3 regions of the Enterobacter sp. B79-1 genome follow, and region 1 is predicted to be linked to each of the others. Evidence: predicted binding sites of a transcription regulator. Region 1 holds the regulator's gene; each other region holds the start of a gene.
What was found. Region 1 encodes PhoB, which activates phosphate uptake and scavenging genes when phosphate is short. Its sites were predicted from a motif close to CTGTCATAAAACTGNCNNAT; they were not measured.
Positions count from the first base shown of each region.

Region 2: a site for PhoB is predicted at 2,905-2,924, ahead of glpT (glycerol-3-phosphate transporter). Genes of this name have one in related genera too.
Region 3: a site for PhoB is predicted at 1,723-1,742, ahead of kdgR (DNA-binding transcriptional regulator KdgR). Genes of this name have one in related genera too.

Region 1 covers NZ_JBYAZJ010000007.1:136,257-142,185, reverse strand. The annotation lists gene phoR (phosphate regulon sensor histidine kinase PhoR) at 1-1,153, opposite strand, end outside; gene phoB (phosphate response regulator transcription factor PhoB) at 1,175-1,864, opposite strand; gene sbcD (exonuclease subunit SbcD) at 2,052-3,257, shown strand; gene sbcC (exonuclease subunit SbcC) at 3,254-5,929, shown strand, end outside.
Region 2 covers NZ_JBYAZJ010000002.1:55,427-61,355, reverse strand. The annotation lists gene nrdB (class Ia ribonucleoside-diphosphate reductase subunit beta) at 1-33, shown strand, start outside; gene yfaE (class I ribonucleotide reductase maintenance protein YfaE) at 33-287, shown strand; gene glpQ (glycerophosphodiester phosphodiesterase) at 377-1,432, opposite strand; gene glpT (glycerol-3-phosphate transporter) at 1,444-2,796, opposite strand; gene glpA (anaerobic glycerol-3-phosphate dehydrogenase subunit A) at 3,049-4,677, shown strand; gene glpB (glycerol-3-phosphate dehydrogenase subunit GlpB) at 4,667-5,884, shown strand; gene glpC (anaerobic glycerol-3-phosphate dehydrogenase subunit GlpC) at 5,881-5,929, shown strand, end outside.
Region 3 covers NZ_JBYAZJ010000002.1:463,104-469,032, reverse strand. The annotation lists gene AC2T6E_RS10030 (YebO family protein) at 1-158, opposite strand, end outside; gene mgrB (PhoP/PhoQ regulatory lipoprotein MgrB) at 233-376, opposite strand; gene AC2T6E_RS10020 (YobH family protein) at 536-775, shown strand; gene kdgR (DNA-binding transcriptional regulator KdgR) at 840-1,631, opposite strand; gene AC2T6E_RS10010 (MFS transporter) at 1,810-3,183, shown strand; gene htpX (protease HtpX) at 3,235-4,116, opposite strand; gene prc (carboxy terminal-processing peptidase) at 4,310-5,929, opposite strand, start outside.

The DNA of each region.
Region 1 (5,929 bases):
CGGTCTGCCGCGAGCGCGCTTTATCCACACGGTAGAATCGCTCGGTCAGACGCGGTATGTGCTCAGGGGCAATTCCCGGCCCGTTGTCCTCAACGCTAAACTCAGCGCCCGCGGTAACACGCTGCCAGCGCACCACGATATGGGTCCCTTCCGGGGTATGATTCACCGCGTTATACACCAGGTTGGAGATAGCGCTGCGCAGTTCATCTTCACTGCCGAGCACCTTCAGGGTGCTGTCGACCTCAAAGCTAATGTGATGTTTTTTATGGCTTAACGTTTGCGCTTCCCGCTCCACCACCCGCAGCATCATCGGCACATCGATGGTGTCATTCAGTGCCAGTGAAGGTGCGGCTTCAATCTTCGAGAGCGTCAGCAGTTGCTTGACCAGGCCTTCCATACGGTGCGTTTGCTCGCGCATGGTGTGCAGCGCTTTTTCACGCGGCGCACCTTCGAGCGTTTGCTCCTGCATCATCTCCAGGTAGCCCTGAAGCACGGTCAACGGGGTGCGTAATTCGTGGCTCACGTTCGCGAAGAAGTTGCGTCTCGCCCCTTCCAGCTGGTGCATCTGGGTGACATCCCGCGCCACCATCAGCCACTGCCGATCGCTGTAAGGCATCACGCGGATTTCCAGATGACGCCCGTTGTTGAGCCTCAGATTGTGCGGCCCCGTAAAATCACGCTTTTTCAGATACAGCGTGAACTCCGGATAACGCAACAGGTTAAGGATATTTTGCCCATTATCGTCCGGCCAGCGCAGGCCCAGCAGCTGTTGCGCCAGACCGTTACACCAGAAAATTGTGCCTTCTTCAGTGGTCAGAATGACGGCATCCGGCAGCGACTCTGCGCCGCTGCGAAAGCGTTTGATTAAGCTTCCCAGCTCGCGACGACGTTTTTTATTACGCATCTGCATCTGGTGCAGACCATACAGCAGCGGTTCCCAGCTGCCGCTTCCCGGCGGAGGGGTCATGCTTCTGTCTACCCACAGCCACCAGGAGAGGCGCAGTAAGTTCCAGAAATGCCAAACTAATAACCCGGTCACTGCCGCCAGCAAAAACCACGGCAGATGCCCAACGATGGCCCCCAAAATGAAGGCCGGAATACAGCATAAGATCAGTTCAAAGACGAGCCTTTTCCATGACAGACGTTCCAGCACGCGTCACACTCCTGTCACTGTTCAGAAACGGGTCGAAAAACGATAACCCGTACCGCGGACCGTCTGCACCATGCGATCGTGACCGCTCAGCTCCAGCGCTTTACGCAGGCGGCGAATATGCACATCAACCGTCCGGTCTTCCACATACACGTTAGTTCCCCAGACGTTATTCAGCAACTGCTCGCGACTGTAGACACGTTCCGGGTGGGTCATAAAGAAGTGCAGGAGTTTGAATTCGGTAGGCCCCATGTCGAGGGGATTTTCGCCCGTCATCACGCGGTGTGAGGTGGGGTCAAGGCTCAGGCCCTGCATCTCAATCACCTCTTCTACCGCCATCGGCGAAATGCGGCGCATAACGGCTTTGATACGAGCAACCAGCTCTTTGGGGGAGAACGGCTTGGTGATGTAATCGTCCGCGCCGGTTTCCAGACCGCGCACGCGATCCTCTTCTTCACCGCGCGCAGTCAGCATAACCACCGGAATATCGCGGGTCATCGCTTCACGTTTAAGATGTTTGATAAACTGCAGTCCAGAGCCGCCAGGCAACATCCAGTCAAGCAGAATCAGATCGGGCCAGGGTTCATTCAGCTGGTTCACCGCGCTGTCATAATCTTCCGCTTCAACCGGCTGGAAGCCATTTTGTTCGAGCACGAAGCACACCATTTCACGAATTGGAGCTTCATCTTCTACGACCAGAATACGTCTCGCCATACTTTGCCCTGTCTTATCTTATTTAAGTTACAAGTTTGTAATGCGGCGTCATTATGCGTCAGATTTATGACAGATTTATGAAAAACATTACCACCATAAATGGCAAACTGTTGTTTTATTACAGCGGTTATTTTCCATCCCCTGAGAGTTTATAATCGCCATCAACTCTTTTCGCCACGGATCAGCTATGCGCATACTTCACACTTCAGACTGGCATCTGGGTCAAAACTTTTACAGCAAAAGCCGGGCGGCGGAACACGAAGCCTTCCTGAACTGGCTGCTGGAGACGGCGCAATCGCATGACGTCGATGCGATTATTGTCGCGGGTGACATCTTCGATACCGGTTCCCCACCGAGCTATGCGCGTGAGCTCTATAACCGTTTCGTGGTGAATCTGCAGCAGACCGGCTGTCATCTGGTGATTGTCGCCGGAAATCACGATTCTGTGGCCACGCTGAATGAATCCCGCGATATTCTGGCGTTTCTCAATACCACCGTGGTGGCCAGCGCCGGACATGCCCCGCAGATCCTGAAAAAACGTGACGGCACGCCGGGTGCGGTGCTGTGTCCCATTCCGTTTTTGCGCCCGCGGGATATCGTACAGAGCCAGGCGGGACTTTCCGGCGGCGAAAAGCAACAGCATTTATTACAGGCTATCACTGATTATTATCACCAGCAGCATACCGATGCCTGCGCCCTGCGCGGCGAAGCGGCAATCCCGGTGATTGCGACCGGGCATCTCACCACCGTGGGTGCCAGTAAAAGTGACGCCGTACGTGACATCTATATCGGCACGCTGGATGCCTTCCCGGCGCAGAACTTCCCGCCTGCCGACTACATCGCGCTCGGGCACATTCACCGGGCGCAGATCGTCGGCGGCTGCGAGCATATCCGCTATTGCGGCTCGCCCATTTCACTCAGCTTCGATGAAACAGGCAAAGCCAAATCCGTGCATCTGGTCAGTTTTACCGACGGTAAACTCAGCGCTGTCGAGACGCTGGACGTGCCCGTCACCCAGCCGCTGGCGGTGCTAAAAGGCGATCTGGCGGCCATCACTGAACAGCTTGAGCAGTGGCGTGGTGTCGAGCAGGTTCCGCCCGTCTGGCTGGATATCGAAATCACCACCGATGACTACCTGCATGATATGCAAAGGAAAATTCAGGCGCTGACGGACGATCTGCCCGTCGAGGTCTTACTGGTTCGCCGTAGCCGGGAGCAGCGCGAGAAAATTCTGTCAGGTGCGCAGCGTGAAACGCTCAGTGAACTGCGGGTCGAAGAGGTGTTTGAGCGCCGGTTGTCTCAGGAAGAGATTGACGACGCGAAGCGAGTAAGGCTCAACGAGCTGTTCACGCATACCCTGCATGCGCTTAACGATGAGGGAGAAAACGCATGAAAATTCTCAGCCTGCGCCTGAAAAACCTGAACTCGCTCAAGGGCGAGTGGAAAATCGACTTTACCGCTGAGCCGTTTGCCAGCAACGGGCTGTTTGCCATTACCGGTGCCACCGGTGCCGGGAAAACCACCCTGCTCGACGCCATCTGTCTGGCGCTTTACCACGAAACGCCACGACTGCAGAAGGTCTCTCAGGCGCAAAACGACCTGATGACGCGCGACACCGCCGAGTGCCTGGCGGAAGTGGAGTTCGAGGTAAAGGGCATCGCCTATCGCGCGTTCTGGAGCCAGAACCGCGCGCGCAACCAGCCTGACGGGAACCTGCAGGCGCCGCGCGTGGAGCTGGCGCGCTGCGAAGATGGCAAAATCCTGGCCGACAAAGTGACGGATAAACTGGAGCAAACCGCTGCGCTCACCGGACTGGACTATGGCCGCTTTACCCGCTCCATGCTGCTCTCACAGGGGCAGTTTGCCGCCTTCCTGAACGCCAAACCGAGCGATCGCGCCGAGCTGCTGGAAGAGCTGACCGGCACCGAGATCTACGGCCAGATTTCCGCCATGGTGTTTGAAAAACACAAAGCCGCCCGCAGCGTGCTTGAAAAGTGCGAGGCGCAGGCGGCGGGCGTCGTGCTGTTGAGCGAAGAGCAACAGCAGCAGTTACAGCAAAGTTTGCAGGCACTTACTGACGAAGAGAAAACCCTGCTGGCGCAGCAGCAGAGCCACCAGAAAGAATTTCAGTGGCTTACTCGCAGCGAAGAGCTTATCCGCGAACAGCAGCGCGCTACGACCTTACAGCAGCAGACGCAACAGGCGCTGACTGATGCAGCCCCAGACCTGGCAAAGCTCCAGCTCGCGCAACCCGCGTCCCAGCTCCGCCCGCTGTGGGAACATCAGCAAGAACAGGCATCACGCCTGGCGCAAACGAAGCAGCGTATTGTTGAAGTAAATACTCGCTTACTGGAAAAAACCGCCTTGCGCTCGCGGATCCGCAACGGCGCTTTACATACTCATACGCAGCTTCAGACAGAACTGGCGGCACTGGCACAGTGGCTGACAGACCACGATCGGTACCGCCTGTGGGGCCAGGAGATTGCAGGCTGGCGGGCTCACTTCTCTCAGCTTAATCGCGATAAAAATCAGCTCACTACGCTTGCTGCGCGCATCACTGAATTACGCCATAAGCTGACGGGTCTGCCAGAAAGTTCCCTCACGCTGACGGCTGACGAGGTCGCAATGGCGATGGAGCAACGGGCGCAAACCCGGTTTACGCGCCAGCGCCTGACCGCTCTCCATGCCCGCTATCAACCGCTGCAAAAACGTCAGCGCCAGAACGCCGAAAGCGTGCAAAAAGCACAGACCGGGCTGGTCGCGCTTAATGAAACGCTGGCACAGCGCCGCCAGCAGTATAAAGAAAAAAACCAGCACTATCTGGACGTTGAAACACTCTGCAGGCAGGAAGAGAAAATCAAAAGCCTTGAGGCGGAGCGTGCTCAACTCCAGGCCGGGCTACCTTGCCCGCTGTGCGGCTCCAAAACCCATCCGGCCGTGACGGCATACCAGGCGCTGGAACTCAGTGAAAATCAACGCCGCCGCGACCAGTTAGCTAAAGAGGTCGCCGCACTTAAAGACGAAGGTTTGTTAGTTCTCGGCCAGGTTAACGCCCTGTCACAGCAGATCCAACGCGAGACAGACGAAGCGCAGGCGCTCTCTCAGGAAGAGCAAGCGCTCACTAAAGAGTGGCTGGAAATGTGTGCTTCTCTGAATATTACGCTGAATATTCAGGAGGATATTGCCCCGTGGATGAGCGAGCAGGAGCACTACGAGCAGCAGCTTTATCAGCTCAGCCAGCGTTTGACCCTACAAACGCAGCTTAGCGAGCAAGAAGAACAGGAGCGTCAGTACCAGCAGCAGCTGGCGGCGACGCGTCAGGCAGTGGAAACGTCCCTGCATACGCTGTCGCTGGGTATTCCGGATGCAGGCACTGAATCCGTCTGGCTCGCCTCACGTGAAAGCGAATACGCGCAGTGGCAGGAGAAACAGACCCAGCATGGCGCGACGCTGGAACGTATTAACGCCCTGACGCCGCTGCTCGATACCCTTCCGGCAACGGAGGCCACTGAAACCGAAACGGCGATCCCCGCGAACTGGCGCGAAATTCACGACGAATGCGTGTCGCTGCAAAGTCAGCTTACCGCGCAGCAACAGCAGGAGGCGCTGGAGAAAGAACGTTTGCAGCAGTCACAGGCGCAATTCGCCACGGCACTGGCGGCAAGTTGTTTTGAGGATCAAGACGCGTTCCTTTCTGCGCTGCTGGATGCCGACACCATTCGACGCCTTGAGCAGCTAAAGCAGACGCTGGAAAACCAGGTACAGCAGGCGACAGCGCTCTCCGCGCAAGCGACCCGGCAGCGAGAGGACCATCAGGCGCTGCGCCCGGAAGGGCTGGACGCCGATGTTCAAACATTACAAATGCAATTGGAGCAACTGGCACATCAACTTCGTGAGAACACCACGCATCAGGGTGAGATCCGCCAGCAGCTCAAGCAGGACAGCGATAACCGTCTGCACCAGCAGGCGCTTATGCAGCAAATAGAAGAGGCCGCGCGCCTGGCGGACGACTGGGGCTACCTGAATTCCCTGATTGGCTCCAGCACCGGCGACCGATTCCGTAAA
Region 2 (5,929 bases), on a different contig from region 1:
AACACTGACGACCTGAGCGACTTCCAGCTCTGATGACGCGCGTAACGCTGAGCCTTTCGGGCACCGAAGTGTTGTGCCAGGAAGAGCACCCTTCTCTGCTGGTGGCGCTAGAAGCGCATCAGGTGGAGGTAGAGTACCAGTGTCGTGAAGGCTATTGCGGTTCTTGCCGCTGCCGTCTGGTCGCAGGCCAGGTGGACTGGCTGACCGAACCGCTGGCCTTTATCAGTGAAGGAGAAATTTTGCCCTGCTGCTGCCGGGCAAAAGGCGATATTGAGATCGAGATGTGATTGCGTCGGGTGGCGCTTCGCTTACCCGACCTACAAAACCGCAGTTCCTAGGCCGGGTAAGGCGCAGCCGCCACCCGGCAATTTCAGCGTTAATCCTTCAAAAAGCTCACCGCTTTATCCGGGAAATCCGTAAACAGTCCGTCCACGCCCGCCTGGTTATACAACACCTCATAAAGCTGATTCACGTCCGTTGCGTACTCCGGCAGCTGGTCTGCACGCACGGTATACGGATGCACCTGCATCTTGCTGGCATGCGCCTCTTTCACCATCGCCGTCAGCTTCACGTGGCCCGGCGTGGAGCCTTCCGCCACCAGCATGTGGTAATCCGGCCCGATACCATCGGCGTACTGCGCAATCTGCTTCATCGCGCCCGGCTTAAACATCCAGTCGTAGTTGTAGTTCACCCACTTGCCGTCCGGCTGCTTCTCCTGGGTTTCATTCCAGTCGGTGTAGGCAATCAGCTGTACCAGATTGAGATCCATCCCCATCTTCGGCTCCAGCTCGGTTTTGATGCGCTTTAGCTCGGCGGCGTCAAAACACTGCAGGTAAACTTTGTCCTTCTTGCTGGTATAGCCGTACTGTTTCAGCACCTCCAGCGTCTTCGCGGCAATGTCTTTCCCTTCCTGATGGTGGAACCACGGAGCTTTGATCTCCGGGTAGATACCGGTGTTTTTACCGGTGGAGTGGTTCAGCCCCTGAACAAACTCAATCTCCTCCTGGAAGGTATGGATGCGGAAGTCGGACTTGCCCATCGGGAAACGGCCCGGATAGACCTGCACCTTCTTGCCGTTTTCAATCTCGAAGCCTTCGGTAAACTTCAGCGAGCGGATCTCCGCCAGCGTGAAGTCGATGGCGTAGTAGCGCCCATCTTTTCGCGCGCGGTCTGGGAAACGCTCCGCCACGTCCGTCACGCGGTCAAGATAATGGTCATGCAGGACAACCAGCTGGTCATCCTTGGTCATCACCAGATCCTGCTCCAGATAATCCGCGCCCTGGGCATAGGCCATCGCTTTCGCCGGGAGCGTATGCTCCGGCAGATAGCCGCTGGCACCGCGGTGGGCAATAACGATTTTGTCCGCCGCCAGCGCGGAGCCGGTCATTAAACCGGCCAGCAGCAGGCCGGTTGCAAGTTGGGTTAATTTCATCGCATTGCTCCTTATTGACGACGCGCCAGCACTTCCGCGTGGTGACGTTTTTCACCGATCATGACGACAATCAGCAGCAGTACCGCCAGCACGCTACCGCCAATCATCACCATAAAACCGCCGTCCCAGCCGAAGAAGTCAACGGTATAGCCCACAATGGCGCTCGCCGCGACCGAACCGCCGAGATAGCCGAACAGACCGGTAAAGCCCGCCGCCGTGCCTGCCGCTTTTTTCGGGGCCAGCTCCAGGGCATGCAGGCCAATCAGCATCACCGGACCGTAAATCAGGAAACCGATAACGATCATGCAGGCCATATCTACTGACGGGTTGCCCGGCGGGTTGAGCCAGTAAACGACGGTGGCAATGGTCACTAGGGTCATAAAGAACACGCCCGTCGCACCGCGGTTGCCCTTGAACACTTTGTCTGACATCCAGCCGCAAAGCAGCGTGCCCGGGATCCCGGCATATTCATACAGGAAATAGGCCCAGGAGGATTTATCCAGCGCGAAGTGCTTCACCTCTTTCAGGTAGGTTGGCGACCAGTCGAGGATGCCGTAGCGCAGCAGGTAAACGAACACGTTGGCGACCGCGATGTACCACAGCAGCTTGTTGGGCAGCACGTACTTCATGAAGATCTGTTTTGCGGTCAGCTCTTCTTCGTGCTCCTTGCTGTAATCATCCGGATAGTCGTTTTTGTACTCTTCAATCGGCGGCAGGCCGCAGGACTGCGGCGTGTCGCGCATCAGCGCGAAAGCGATAATTGCCACCACGATGGCGCCAAAGGCGGGCATATACAGCGCGGCTTTCCAGTCGTTAAACCAGGCCATCCCCAGCAGGAACAGCAGAGGCGGAAGCCCACCGCCGACGTTATGGGCACAGTTCCACACCGACACGATGCCGCCGCGCTCTTTCTGCGACCACCAGTGCACCATGGTGCGTCCGCACGGCGGCCACCCCATCCCCTGGAACCAGCCGCAGAGGAACAGCAGGACGAACATGACGGCAATGCTGGAGGTTGCCCACGGCACAAAGCCCATGAACAGCATGACCGCGGCCGCCAGGATCAGGCCGGCGGGCAGGAACACGCGCGGATTCGAGCGATCCGACACCGAACCCATAATGAATTTGGAAAAACCGTAGGCGATGGAGATCCCCGACAGCGCGAACCCCAGATCGCCGCGGGAGAAGCCCTGCTCCACCAGATACGGCATGGCGAGCGCAAAGTTTTTACGCACAAGGTAGTACGCCGCGTACCCGAAGAAGATCCCCAGGAAGATTTGCCAACGCAGACGGCGGTAAAGCGGATCAATTTCTGCCTCTGGCAGACGCGCACGATGCGGCGCGGGTTTGAAGATACTGAGCATGACAGCCTCCGTGGCCTTGAATTAAATGGGCAGGTGGCTCGCACCTGAATTCCAGTGGCGGGGATGTTAAGAAATCACGGTGATTGTTACTGTGAATCAACGCACAGATTGTTACAGAAATATGACAGAATGCGCAAAAAAGCGCATGAAATCACGTTTCACTTTCGAATTTCGCGCGTTTATGTTCGAAATCAAACAAACCACACGATTGATATGGCTAAATGATAAAAAAACGAACATAGAGGGTAAACAATGACCATTCACGATCCTCGTTATAGCGATGTGATAATCATTGGTGGTGGTGCAACCGGCGCCGGGATCGCACGCGACTGCGCGCTGCGCGGCCTCAGCGTCACACTTCTGGAGCGTCATGATATCGCCACGGGCGCAACCGGGCGTAACCACGGCCTGCTGCACAGCGGCGCGCGGTATGCGGTGACCGACGGTGAATCCGCGCGTGAATGTATTGCTGAAAACCAAATCCTCAAGCGTATCGCCCGCCACTGCATTGAGCCGACTGACGGCCTCTTTATTACCCTGCCCGAAGATGACCTCGCCTTTCAGAAGACCTTTATTACCGCCTGCACCGCGGCGGGCATTCAGGCGGAGGCCTTGGACCCGGCGCTGGCGAGGCGGCTGGAACCGTCGGTTAACCCGGCGCTTATCGGCGCGGTGAAGGTGCCTGACGGCACCGTCGACCCCTTCCGCCTGACGGCCGCCAATATGCTGGACGCCCGCGAGCATGGCGCACGCATTCTGACCGGGCACGAAGTGACCGGGCTTATACGCGAAGGTCATCGCATCTGCGGCGTGCGGATCCTTGATACGCAGTACAACGAACACAGCGAGCTGTATGCCGCCGTAGTGGTCAACGCAGCGGGGATCTGGGGGCAGCGCATTGCGGAATACGCCGACCTGTCGGTGCGCATGTTCCCGGCGAAAGGATCGCTGCTGATCCTCGACCACCGCATCAATAACCACGTGATCAACCGCTGCCGCAAACCGTCCGACGCCGATATCCTCGTCCCGGGCGACACCATTTCGTTAATCGGTACCACCTCAACCCACGTCGACTACAGCGAGATTGACTACAACCGCGTGACCGCTGAAGAGGTCGACATCCTGCTGCGGGAAGGGGAAAAACTGGCCCCGGTAATGGCGCAGACGCGTATTCTTCGCGCCTACGCGGGCGTGCGTCCGCTGGTCGCCAGCGACAACGACCCGAGCGGACGCAACGTCAGCCGGGGCATCGTGCTGCTCGATCACGCCGAGCGCGACGGCATGGACGGATTTATCACTATCACAGGCGGCAAGCTGATGACCTACCGCCTGATGGCCGAGTGGGCGACCGATGCCGTCTGCCGCAAGCTGGGGAATACCGAAGCCTGCGTGACGGCAGACCAGCCTCTGCCCGGCTCGCGACAGTCCACCGAAAAAACCCTGCAAAAAATCATCTCCCTGCCCGCGCCGCTGCGCGGATCCGCGATTTACCGCCACGGCGACAGAACGCCACAGTGGCTCGGTGAAGGACGGCTGAGCCGCAGCCTGGTGTGCGAGTGCGAAGCCGTCACCGCCGGTGAGGTGCAGTACGCGGTGGAGAGCCTGACGGTCAATAGCCTGCTCGACCTCCGCCGCCGCACCCGCGTGGGCATGGGCACCTGCCAGGGCGAGCTGTGCGCCTGTCGTGCCGCCGGCCTGCTGCAGCGTTTTCACACCACCACCGCCACCCAGTCGCTCGATCAGCTCAGCGCGTTTTTAAACGAGCGCTGGAAAGGCATTCAACCTGTCGCCTGGGGGGACGCCCTGCGCGAAAGCGAATTTACCCGCTGGGTCTACCAGGGACTTTGCGGTCTTGAGAAGGAGCAACGCGATGAAATTTGATACCGTAATCGTCGGCGGCGGGCTGGCAGGCTTGCTCTGCGGCATCAAACTCACGAAGCAGGGGCTGCGCTGCGCCATTATCACCCGCGGCCAGAGCGCCCTGCACTTCTCGTCGGGATCGCTGGATCTGGTGGATGAAGCGTACCGCGATACGCTGCCGCCGGAGCACCCGTATCACCTGATTGGTGCCCACAACGTTGATCGTTTTGCCCTGGAAACCGAAGCGCTGCTTGCGGACTGCGGCGCGCGTCTGAAGGGAAGCGCCAGGCAAAATCACCAGCGCGTCACGCCGCTCGGCACCCTGCGCTCCGCGTGGCTCAGCCCGGAAGAGGTGCCCGTCGCCCCCCTTAACGCCGCGCGCGTGCGGGTGGTGGGCATTAGCGGCTTTCTGGATTTTCAGCCCCATCTCGCGGCGGCGTCGCTCTGTCGCCAGGGCGTTAACGCCGAGACGGCAGAGATAGAACTGCCTGAACTGGATGTCCTGCGCGATAACCCGAGCGAGTTTCGCGCGGTGAATATCGCCCGTTTTCTGGATAACGAGGACAAATGGCCGCTGCTGTATGACGCGCTCAGGCCGCTCGGCGAAACCTGCGATGCCCTGTTGATGCCCGCCTGCTTTGGTTTAAACGACAACCGGCTCTGGCGCTGGCTGTCCGATCGTCTGCCCTGCTCGCTCGGCCTGCTGCCTACGCTTCCCCCTTCCGTGCCGGGCATTCGTCTGCACACCCAGCTTCAGCGCCAGTTTGTTGCGCAGGGCGGCGTGTGGATGGCGGGGGATGAGGTGAAAAAAATCACCCTGAACGACGGCGCGGTGAGCGAAATCTGGACGCGCAACCATGATGACATTCCACTTCGCGCGCGCTACGCGGTGCTGGCAAGCGGCAGTTTCTTCAGCAACGGGCTGCTGAGCACACGCAACGGCATTAGGGAAGCCATTATGGGGCTGGATGTCCGGCAGAGCGCTTCCCGCGCGGACTGGTATCAGAGTGATTTCTTCACGCCGCAGCCCTGGCAACAGTTCGGCGTCATCGCCGATACGCATCTGCACCCGCAGCTTTCCGGTAAATCGATCGGCAATCTCTTCGCCATCGGCTCCGTACTGGGCGGATACGATCCCATCGCACAGGGCTGCGGCGGCGGGGTTTGCGCCGTCACGGCGCTCCACGTTGCAGAGCAGATTATTCAGCGCACGGAGGCTGCACAATGAACGACACCCGTTTCGAAAGCTGCATCAAATGCACGGTCTGCACCA
Region 3 (5,929 bases), on a different contig from region 1:
TGCTGATCGAGCAGCGCTTCAAGCAATTCGATTTGCTCGTTCGTGCGCGAGCTGGCACGGTTGACGAAAAACCAAATGACCAGTCCAGCGACCAGAATAACCAACGAGACCATCAGGGATGCCAGATTTAGCAGCCCTGAATTCATTAACTCACCCATTTCACCACCTCAATAAAAACGCCCATTTTACCACTGGCGCGAAGGAAGGAAATGACCTTAGGAAAAAATGCGTCTTACCACGGAATAAACTTGTTGATTGCGCAAACGCCGCTAAAAAACTGTACATCCTGATCGCACATCACGTTGATAGTCTGTGTCCACAGCACCACACATGCCACCAACACGATAACCAGAATTACCCAGCGTATTTTTTTCACTCCACTCTCCGTTTTATGACCCGAGGCAGCCAGGTTATCACGGCTATCTTAAACAGCGTCTAACTGTACCCTCATCAAACTCTTTTCGGAATCGTGCACTTGTTTCACTGAGTAAACAGGTTAGGCTAAATGCATGACAACAACGATAAAGAGGCAATGATGCATTTAATCATTCGAACTATTATTGCACTGGCCGTTCTCTGGACTGGTCTTCTGTTAACCGGATATGGCGTGCTTGTGGGGAGCACCGAAAACGCTGCAGGTTTAGGTATCAAGTGTAAATATCTGACAGCCCAGGGCATGAGTACTGCGCAGTACATCCACTCGGACAGTGGGATCATCGGTTTGACCAACTGCCCCGTCCTGCGTAAATCGTCCGTAGTAATTGATAACGGCTAAATATCGCTGAACCGCATCCATGAAAAACGCCGCAAATGCGGCGTTTTTTTTATCCCTGCCGGGGTTAAAACGGATAATCGTTATAGCCCATCTGCTCAGAGATTTTACGCGCGGCAGTATGAAGAATTGCCACGTACTCATGCAGGCGTTCTTCGGAGAAGCGCAGCGTCGGGAACGAGATACTCAGGCCAGCAATAACAACACCGAAGCGGTCGAACACAGGAACGCCAATGCAGCGCAGCCCTTCTTCCTGTTCTTCGTTATCTTCACCGTAACCCTGCTCACGCACTTTATCCAACACCGCTAATAGCTCATCGGTGGTGGTAATGGTACGCTCCGTGCTGCGTTTGTATTCCACGCCAGAGAGGATCTGCTCCACCTCTTCACGGTCGCGCCATGCCAGCAGTACTTTACCAATGGCGGTACTGTAGAGCGGGTTCCGGCGACCAATGCGCGAATACATGCGCAGGTTATACATGGAATCAATTTTATGGATGTAAACAATGCTGTCCTCATCCAGTGCGCCAAGGTGGACCGTTTCTTTTGTCAGACGAGAAAGTTCGCGCATCTGAATATCCGCACTGCGGATCAGATCAACGTTTTGCAGGGCACGGGCACCCAGTTCGAACAGCTTCAGCGTCAGCGAGTATTTTTCAGATTCGCCTTCCTGCGCAACATAGCCCAGTGACTTCATGGTTTGCAAAAAGCGATAAACGGTGCTTTTCGACATCATCACACGCTGCGACAACTCTGTAATACCAATTTCACGCTCTTCTCCGAGCGCCTGTAAGATGCCAAACACCTTCAGCACGGAAGAAACAGAATCTGGCTGCTTATCCAAATCTGCAATTGCCATTTATCACCTCATGGAGAGTGTTTTATAAAAATCAGAACCGGTTTTTATTATAAATTCCCGTCATGCTAGCTGCAATCAATCCTCGTTTACTTCGTTACAAATCTGCGACATAAAACGGAATTAACAGTGCTAAAATAGTTACCCTGAGAATAATTTCCTACCGAGCTATTCACCCAAAATGCAAAAAATCCTTTCCGATGGTCTGCCTTTGCCCCAGCGTTACGGCGCTATTGCGACGATTATCATCGGTATTTCCATGGCCGTTCTCGACGGTGCCATTGCTAACGTTGCCCTGCCAACGATTGCCAGCGATCTGCAGGCTTCCCCTGCCAGTTCTATCTGGATCGTCAACGCTTATCAGATAGCCATTGTGGTTTCGCTGCTCTCATTCTCTTTTCTGGGCGACATGTTCGGCTATCGCCGGGTTTATCAGTGCGGGCTGGTGGTTTTTACCCTGACGTCACTTTTCTGCGCCCTTTCAGATTCGCTGCACACCCTGACGATAGCCCGTATTGCCCAGGGTTTTGGCGGCGCGGCGCTAATGAGCGTCAACACCGCGCTGATCCGCTTAATCTACCCTCAGCGCCATTTAGGACGCGGTATGGGGATCAACTCATTTATTGTCGCGGTCTCTTCTGCCGCCGGACCGACTATTGCGGCGGCTATTCTTTCAGTCGCCTCCTGGCAATGGCTTTTCGCCATCAACGTGCCGCTCGGCATCATCGCGATCGTCTTTGCCCTGCGCTATCTCCCTGGTAATGGCCCGAAAAGCACCATGCCCCGCTTTGATCTGCCCAGTGCGGTAATGAATGCCCTGACCTTTGGCCTGCTGATTACTGCTCTGAGCGGGTTTGCCCAGGGTCAGTCGTTAGCGCTTACCGGCGCAGAACTTGCCGCTCTGCTGGTTGTAGGCTTTTTCTTTGTGCGTCGCCAGCTTGCACTGCCGGTACCCTTGTTGCCGGTAGACCTGCTGCGTATTCCCCTTTTTTCACTGTCTATTTGCACCTCGATCTGCTCGTTCTGTGCCCAGATGCTGGCGCTGGTTTCCCTGCCCTTCTTCCTGCAGAGTGTGGTTGGTCGTTCTGAGGTTGAAACCGGGCTGCTGTTAACGCCATGGCCGCTGGCGACGATGGTGATGGCGCCGCTGGCCGGGTATTTGATCGAACGCGTGCATGCCGGACTGCTGGGTGCAATCGGGCTGGCGGTGATGGCAACCGGCTTGTTTGCCCTGGCTCTGCTTCCCTCATCGCCTACGGATCTGGATATCATCTGGCGCATGATCCTGTGCGGTGCGGGTTTTGGTCTGTTCCAGTCGCCGAACAACCACACCATTATCACTTCCGCACCGCGTCATCGCAGCGGGGGAGCCAGCGGCATGCTCGGCACGGCGCGTCTGCTGGGTCAAAGTACCGGTGCAGCACTGGTTGCGCTGATGTTTAACCTTGCCGGGCAGAACGGTAACCACGTTGCGCTCCTGACCGCAGGGTTCCTTGCTACCCTCGCGGCCATAATCAGCGGACTTCGGGTCACCCAGCCCGGCGTGAAGGCATAAAAAAAGCCGGGCGGAGTACTCTCCAGCCCGGCTTTTTTCGGTGTCTTCGCGTTACTTCAGGTATTCGCCACTGCGCAGCGCTTCAATACGTTTATCGAGCGGCGGGTGAGACATAAACAGCTCACTGAGTGATTTCGTTTTACCGTTAATGCAGAAGGCCATCATGCTGTTCGCTTCCTGCGGCTCGTAGCTGGTCTTCAGACGCTGCAGCGCAGCAATCATCTTCTCACGCCCTACCAGTTTTGCAGAGCCTGCATCCGCGTGGAATTCACGGTGACGTGAGAACCACATGGTAATGATGCTTGCCAGAATACCGAACACCAGCTCAAGTACCATCGAAACAGCGAAATAGATCAGCGGGTTTCCGTTGCTCTCTTCACCTTCGTCGCGGTTGCCCCCCATAAAGCCTGCCGCGATTTGCGCCAGGATACGAGAGATGAAGATCACGAAGGTGTTCACCACGCCCTGAATCAGGGTCATGGTCACCATGTCACCGTTCGCGATATGGCTGATTTCGTGAGCGATAACCGCTTCGGCTTCGTCACGGCTCATGTTCTGCAGCAGACCGGTGCTGACGGCAACCAGAGACGCATCACGACGTGCCCCCGTTGCGAAGGCGTTAATGTCCGGTGCATGGTAAATTGCAACCTGAGGCATCGCGATGCCTGCCTGCTTTGACTGCTGAGCCACCGTGTTCATCAGCCACTGTTCCATATCGTTACGTGGCTGCTCGATAACTTCACCACCGACTGATTTCAGCGCCATCCACTTCGACATCAGCAGTGAGATGAATGAGCCACCAAAACCAAACAGCAGCGCCATAATCAACAGACCCTGAACGCTGCTCGACTGAATTCCTGTCAGGCTTAGCACCAGCCCGAATACCACCATAACCGCCAGGTTGGTGAGCAGGAAGAGCGCGATTCGCATCATAATTTTCTTTTAACCTCTGTTTAACAAAACGCACTATGCGATTACCCACATCGTATGGGTATTGTGGCTATTTTCAAGGATTCGAGGGGTGTAAGTCACCAGAAAGACACAACTTTACACAATTGAAGAGCAGCTTGACGAGATGAAGCAGAACTAAAAAAAACAGGCACAATGTCTTGTGCCTGTTGAGGGATTATTTTGCAGGTGCCGGTTGCACTGCGGGTTTCTCTTTTTGCAGATTCGCCAGGTCGAGGGCGATATGCACCGTCTCGTCCAGATAAGGATCCGGCTCCTGGTAATCTTTTGGCAGATCGTCCAGTTTTTTGAGCAGAGGCTTACCTTCACGTTTGAAGCGATCGTTGATACGCGCCAGACGCGTTGCGTCATCCTCATTGTTCTCTTTTTCACGCTGAGCGTAATTAAGAGAAACAATGTTCCGTTTCGCCTTCAGGGCATTGAAACGCGCAATGTCCTTCAGGATGTACTGGAATTCAGGATCTTTCACGATGCGTTCGTTATGGTCTTTCAACAACGCAGGACCAAACTGAGTCATGTCGCCAGATTTCACGAACGTCGCAGCATTGATGCTGTCCCACGGCAACGCGTTATCTTCAAACTTCTCGCCCGTTTCGGTCTCTTCGGTGCCCGTTGGCATCATGATATCCGGCGTCACGCCTTTACGCTGCGTACTGCCACCGTTCACGCGGTAAAACTTTTGAATGGTGTACTGAACGGAGCCCAGCGCAGGCCATTCCGGGCGCAGCATCTGATCGTAAATACGGTTCAGAGAGCGGTACTGCTGAACGGTGCCTTTACCAAAGGTCGGCTCACCGACGATAAGCGCACGGCCATAGTCCTGCATTGCCGCGGCAAAGATCTCAGAAGCAGACGCACTGAAGCGATCGACTAACACCACCAGCGGGCCTTTGTAATAGACCACACCATCGGTATCGGCATCTTCACGCACTTTACCGTTGTTATCACGAACCTGAACTACCGGGCCAGACGGAATAAACAGACCCGACAGGGAAACCGCTTCGGTCAGCGCCCCACCGCCGTTGCTGCGCAGATCGATGATCACGCTGCTGACGTTCTGTTTTTCCAGCTTCTGTAGCTGCACTTTCACGTCGTCGGTCAGACCAACGTAGAAGCCAGGGATATCCAGAACACCGACTTTCTCTTTACCGACGGTTTTCACCGACATTTTGACAGCACGGTCTTCAAGACGAATGCGTTCGCGTGTCAGGGTGACGATACGGGTTTTCGTCCCTTTCCCTGCAGGCAGAATTTCCAGGCGAACTTTGCTACCTTTCGGCCCTTTGATCAGCGCAACCACATCGTCCAGACGCCAGCCGATCACATCGACCATGTTCTGTCCGGTTTGACCAACACCGACAATGCGATCGCCTACGCTAATCGCTTTGCTTTTGGAGGCAGGGCCACCTGCCACCATGGAGTTGATCAGGGTATAGTCATCGTCCATCTGCAGCACCGCGCCGATACCTTCCAGAGACAGGCTCATTTCGGTATTAAACTGCTCAGTGTTACGTGGGGAAAGATAGTTGGTATGCGGATCGATTTCGTGGGCGAACGCCGTCATTGCCAGGGAGAACACATCTTCACTGTTGGTCTGCGCCAGGCGACGGATGGCAAATTTGTAGCGACGGTTTAAGGTCTCACGAATTTCTTTCTCGTCTTTGCCGGTGAGCTTGAGGCTCAGTTCGTCATATTTAACTTTTCCGTCCCACAGCGCATTCAGCTCGGCTTCGTCTTTCGGCCATGGCGCTTTGCTGCGATCCAGATTAAAGGTGTC